One region of the Halobacillus sp. A1-3 genome, then DNA from elsewhere that is predicted to be linked to it. Evidence: predicted binding sites of a transcription regulator. Region 1 holds the regulator's gene; the other holds the start of a gene.
The links. The regulator LexA, encoded in region 1, represses DNA repair genes until DNA is damaged. The targets are predictions, from matches to a motif close to CGAACATATGTTCG.
Positions count from the first base shown of each region.

Region 2: a site for LexA is predicted at 1,320-1,333, ahead of ACRYKC_RS13995 (DNA polymerase IV). Genes of this name have one in related genera too.

Region 1 is NZ_JBPCEO010000004.1:177,701-180,869, forward strand. Features, by position in the region: gene glnA (type I glutamate--ammonia ligase) at 1-725, shown strand, start outside; gene ACRYKC_RS08710 (hypothetical protein) at 867-1,088, shown strand; gene ACRYKC_RS08715 (cold-shock protein) at 1,350-1,547, shown strand; gene lexA (transcriptional repressor LexA) at 1,653-2,276, opposite strand; gene ACRYKC_RS08725 (YneB family resolvase-like protein) at 2,601-3,169, shown strand, end outside.
Region 2 is NZ_JBPCEO010000007.1:215,651-218,819, reverse strand. Features, by position in the region: gene ACRYKC_RS14000 (YpzI family protein) at 1-5, opposite strand, end outside; gene ACRYKC_RS13995 (DNA polymerase IV) at 53-1,300, opposite strand; gene ACRYKC_RS13990 (M20/M25/M40 family metallo-hydrolase) at 1,421-2,545, opposite strand; gene ACRYKC_RS13985 (acyl-CoA carboxylase subunit beta) at 2,614-3,169, opposite strand, start outside.

The DNA.
Region 1 (3,169 bases):
CTGTGAAGCACTGTGATGATATTCAAACATTTAAATTAGTTGTTAAGACAATCGCACGTCAGCATGGATTGCATGCAACCTTTATGCCTAAGCCTCTATTTGGTGTGAATGGATCCGGAATGCACGCAAACATGTCATTATTCAATGAAGGCGGAAATGCTTTCTTCGATGAAAGTGGCAAGGAACAGCTTTCAGATGTAGCGTATCAGTTCACAGCTGGAATTATTAAACATGCGACGAACTTCACAGCAGTAACGAACCCTACAGTGAACTCATTTAAGCGTCTCGTTCCCGGGTATGAAGCCCCTTGTTATGTTGCTTGGTCCGGCCAAAACCGTAGTCCACTTGTACGTGTACCGACTTCTCGTGGTCTGAGCACGCGTATTGAGGTGCGAAGTGTTGACCCGGCAGCGAACCCATATATGGCGATGGCTGTGCTATTAGCTGCAGGACTTGATGGTGTGGAAAATAAACTCGATGCCCCTGCTCCTGTTGACCGCAACATCTATGTGATGGATAAAAAAGAGCGTGAAGCTCACGGTGTTAAAGACCTTCCAGCAACACTTTACGATGCCCTTGTAGAATTGCAGAAGGATCCGATTATGGTTGAAGCCCTCGGTGAGCACCTATTCGAGCATTTTATTGAAGCGAAAGAAATTGAATGGGATATGTTCCGTACGCAAGTCCATCCTTGGGAACGCGAACAATACTTACAAACGTATTAATGGATAGGAAAACCCTCGATTTTAAGGATCGAGGGTTTTTCATTTGCGAAAATTACTACATATTTCTAGTGTACAAAAAGACATCCACTCCATATAATAAATATAAGAACAAGTGTTCGTTTTATGGGAGGGGTGATACCAATGGGTAATTTAATGGTCCGTTCGAAAGAAGAAAATGAAAAAATTGATATTATTTATCTATCCAGCCAGGGGAAGCTTACTCAATGGATGATCCGAGTCATTGCTATTCGTGAGATTTACATTCTTGCCTATTGCTTCAATCGGAAGGAGGTGCGAGCGTTCCACACAGAAAATATTCTCTCTGCTTTTCCGATAACCAATACCAGAGGCGTAGGAGCATGACTTATTCGTTCACTTTATTCAAGTATTAGGGTGAGCCAAGTCTTTAACTTATCACTTAAACGCAAATAAATAAATTATTTTTGCCTGATTGCTTTCCAACTATTGACTCTTCTGGTGTATGTGATATAGTTAGAGTTAATTATTCTTGTTCGTTTACGAATGAAAGCAAAAGTAACTTTTAAGTCACTTTCGTCTTGAATGAATATGCAGAGCAATAATAGTAATACAATGTGGAAAAAGTTCCACGCAGGAGGTAACAACATGTTACAAGGTAATGTTAAATGGTTTAATGCAGAAAAAGGATTTGGATTTATCGAAGTAGAAGGTCAAGACGATGTATTCGTACACTTCTCTGCTATTCAAGGCGAAGGATTTAAAACTTTAGAAGAAAACGAAACTGTTACTTTTGAAATCGTTGAAGGTAACCGTGGACCACAAGCAGCTAACGTTCAAAAATAAGACGTTAAGTGTAAAAAAGAGACTCTCTTAGGAGAGTCTCTTTTTTTGTTTGGTATAATAAAGCCCATATTAATAAAACGAGACGAGCAGCGGCTCGTCTCATTTTTAATGTACAGTACGGTATAAACCAACCACTTTGCCAAGAATAGAAACATCATTAAGAATAATCGGATCCATGGTGGCATTTTCAGGCTGTAGACGAATGTGATTTTTTTCTTTAAAGAACCGCTTTACAGTAGCTTCTTCATCCTCTGTCATAGCAACGACAATATCACCATTCTGGGCTGTCTGCTGCTGTCTCACAACCACCATATCACCATCAAGAATACCGGCCTCAATCATACTTTCTCCTTGAACGATCAAGACAAAAGTATTGTCATCGGATCCAGCCAGCGTATCCGGCAGAGGAACATACTCCTCTATGTTTTCAACAGCCGTAATCGGCGTACCTGCCGTAACCTTACCAATAACCGGAGCATAGGCAGCCTCACTACGAGGAATACTATGATCTTCTTCCAATTCTATCACTTCAATCGCGCGAGGCTTCGTAGGGTCCCTGCGGATGTATCCTTTTTTCTCTAGTCTTGATAGATGTCCATGGACTGTAGAGCTGGATGCTAGACCCACAGACTGACCAATTTCCCGAACAGAGGGAGGATAACCTTTCAATAGTACTTGTTCTTTAATAAAATCTAGTATTTCTTGCTGCCGCTTCGAAAGTTTGCTCATAGATTGCCACCTCGTACATAGGATTATAGTAACCACATTGTACCATGCCTATATTTAAAATACAAACAAGCGTTCGAAAAAACGGTTGACAAGAACCTGTGTTCGTATATAATTAAAATTAACCAAACGCGAACATAAGTTCTTAAGAACGTAGGTTCTCAAAAAATGGAGGGTTTTAAATGTTTAACAAACTATCAAAGCTTGATCTCACGTATCTAGTATTATTCGTAGCGAGTTTAGCGTTTTTATACTTTTCTATGGTCACGACAGGATAGTTTGTAATATCCTTGTTAAAGTAACTTTAGAAGAGGGAGACCAGACATTATGAGAGTCGTTCTATATTGTCGAGTAAGTACAGAAAAGGAAGCTCAGGTATCTTCTTTGAAGAGACAAAGAGCTGAATTGATGCGTATGGCCGAGCATCATGAAATGGAAATTGTAGATTGTATAGAGGAACAGGCAAGCGGCTATGAGATCGAACGGGAAGGTATTTTCCGCTTGCTTGAATACTTTTCCAATCGTAGCGCTGATGCCCTTCTCATTCAGGACGAAACAAGGCTTGGAAGAGGGAATACGAAGATTGCTTTATTCCATCAATTAAATAAACTTAACGTTCGGATTTATTCGTTGTCTCATGAAGGTGAATTGGAAATTTCAGAGTCAGATTCGATGGTTCTCCAAATTGTAGGTATTGTTGAAGAATATCAAAGGAAAATACATAATATGAAAATCCGAAGAGGAATGAAGAAAGCTGTGGAAGATGGATACAACCCAGCTGAGAATCTCTCAAATAAAGACATGGCCTCGGGGAGAGAGAGGATTGAATTTCCTATTGAGGAAGTCATTCGCTTACGCCGTAACAAGTTGACTTTCAAAGACATTGCGTCAACTCT
Region 2 (3,169 bases), on a different contig from region 1:
CCCATAAAAAAACTGCCTCCCTTCTTCTTTAGTATGAGAAAAAGAGAAGCAGCTATTCTTTTTTATAATCATCTAGGAAATCTTTTTGAAAACTGGTGGTCACGTTCCCTTCAGAGGGGACTGAAATTGCTTTAAATGGGTTTTCCCCATACTTATCAGTTAAGTCGTCAATTGCTTTATAAAGCTTTTCTTTATCCGCATGTTCTTTGTAATTGAATAAATCAAGCTGCTGGGTCACTTCCGATTGTTCGGCAAGGTCTGAAGCAGTGACTCCTAAAAGCCTTACTGGATCCTGGCTCCAATGCTGATCGAATAACTGAATGGCTGCAGTGAACAAGTCGTCGGAAGTGTGAATGAACTCTTTCAGTTGACGACTTCTAGTTACGGTTTTCCGGTCGTGATAGCGGATCATTAATTGTACATTTCTTGCTACTACTTTTTTATTTTTCATTCGAGCTTCCACTTTGTTCGAAAGCCTTCGTAACACCGCTCGTACTTCTGTGTCTTCAGTAGTGTCATGCGGAAGGGTCGTTGAAGTACCGATGCTTTTAAATTCATGAACAGCATCAGGATCAACAGGTCTTTGATCCAGTCCATTTGCTCGATTCTGTAGTCGCTCTCCGTTAATTCCAAGCAGCTGCTTTAGCTCAAGAACAGGGTGATTCGCTAAATCTCCAATGGTTTGAATATGAATTTTTTTAAGCTTGTCAGCTGTTTTTGAACCAACTCCATACATTTCTTCAATCGGCAGAGGCCAGAGCTTCTTCTCTATATCCCTTAATCTAAGAATGGTTATGCCCATCGGCTTTTTCATGTCTGATGCCATTTTAGCTAAAAATTTGTTTGGAGCAATTCCAATACTGCATGGAAGGTCAAGTTCTTCATAAATACGTTTTTGAATCTGCTCCGCAATGTCAGGGGGTGAACCTTGATTCTCACATTTTGTAATATCCATATACCCTTCATCAATGGAGACAGGCTGTACGTTAGAAGTCACATCTGATAAGATCTTAAACATTTCCTTAGATGCGGTTCGATACCTTTCAAAATTGGGCCTCATAACAATAAGGTCTGGACAAAGTCTTTTTGCTTCTCCCACGGGCATGGTTGTTTTTACACCGTATTTTCTTGCTTCGTAACTGCTTGTGACAACAATTCCTCTTCTTTCTTCAGGATTTCCTGCAATAGCTAGCGGTTTACCTTTTAAAGAGGGATCGAATGCCATTTCGACTGAAGCATAGAAACTATTCATATCAACATGAAAAATGACCCGACCATTTTTAGGATACCATCTTGACACAGCAATCCTTCCTTTTCTACGAACTCTTGTTCTTCTATTATACCATAATTTATAATATTTCTGTTTGGATAGAGCTGTAAAACCACGTAAAAACGCCTCCGATTTCGGAGGCGTTTTTAATTATTCAGCTACTTCTTTTATAATGGCTGTCACGAGTTCTGCTACTTTTTCAAGCTCAGCAACTGGCATACGCTCATTCGTCGTATGAATATCCTCATAACCTACAGCCAAATTAACGGTCGGAATACCATAACCTGCGATAATGTTTGCATCGCTTCCGCCTCCGCTCGTCAATAGTTCACTGTCACGTCCTATTTTTTTAGCAGCAGATCTGGCAACTTCGACTACTTCGTCCCCAGCTTTTTGTTTAAACCCTGGATACATCACTTCCACATCAAGTTCAACTTCGCCGCCCATTTCTTCGGCTGTTTCGTAAAAAGCTTTCTTCATTTTTTCCACTTGATCTTCCATTTTTTCTGGAACAAGAGAGCGAGCTTCAGCTAAAATTTCTACATGGTCACAAACGATGTTTGTTTTTTGACCGCCTTCAAATCGACCGATATTTGCTGTGGTTTCATCATCGATCCGGCCTAGCGGCATCTTCGCGATTGCTTTAGATGCTAGTGTAATAGCAGAAATTCCTTTTTCCGGCGCAACGCCTGCATGTGCAGTCTTCCCTTTGACGACTGCATTCAATTTCGCTTGAGTTGGTGCAGCGACGATGATATTTCCTACTTTCCCATCACTATCAAGCGCATACCCAAATTTTGCCTTTAAAAGCGAGCTGTCGAGCGCCTTGGCTCCGACTAATCCGCTCTCTTCTCCAACCGTAATAATGAACTGTAAATCACCGTGGTCAACATCATTTTCTTTAATAGAACGGATAGCTTCAAGAATCGCAGCTAGTCCCGCTTTGTCATCGGCTCCTAGAATGGTGGAACCATTTGTTACGACATAACCGTCTTCCACACTTGGTTTCACCCCGTTACCTGGCACGACCGTGTCCATATGGGAGGTAAAATAAATTGTGTCGGCACCTTCTTTTGTACCTTTTAAATTACAGATTAAATTATTTGCTCCGTGCCCTGTGATAGACTTGGCGTCGTCCTCCAGCACTTCAAGGCCCAGGCTTTCAAACTTCTCTTTTAGTACCTCTGCAATTTTTTCTTCTTGAGTGGTTTCAGAGTCGACCTGAACCAATTCTAAAAATTCTTCTAATAAACGCTCTTTATTAATCGATCCCATTCGTGATCCTCCTTCATATGTAAACACATTCCCCTTAGTACGTTAGCGGAATGAGTCTGACGTGTCAATTAGAGAGGAATATTCCCATGCTTTTTATATGGCCTGTCTTCTTGCTTGTTTTTCAGCATATCTAACGCTTTAATTAACGTTGACCTTGTCTCCCGTGGATCAATGACATCGTCAACCATTCCTAAGCCCGCTGCTACATAAGGATTAGCAAAACGTTCTCTGTATTCATTAATCTTATGTTGACGAGTTTCTTCGGGGTTAGCACTCTCTTTAATCTCTTTTGCAAAAATAATATTGGCAGCCCCTTCTGGTCCCATAACAGCTATTTCAGCGTTAGGCCAGGCATAAACAAGATCAGCTCCAATAGACTTACTATTTAGAGCGACATAAGCTCCGCCGTAAGCTTTCCTTGTAATGATTGTAAGCTTTGGTACAGTTGCCTCAGAATATGCATAAAGGATTTTCGCGCCATGGCGTATAATACCTCCATGCTCTTGTTTGATCCCGGGGAAGAAACCTGTAACATCTTCAAACGTAATTAATGGAATATTGAAGGAGTCACAGAATCGAATAAACCTGGACGCTTTATCACTGGAATCTATATCCAGCCCTCCT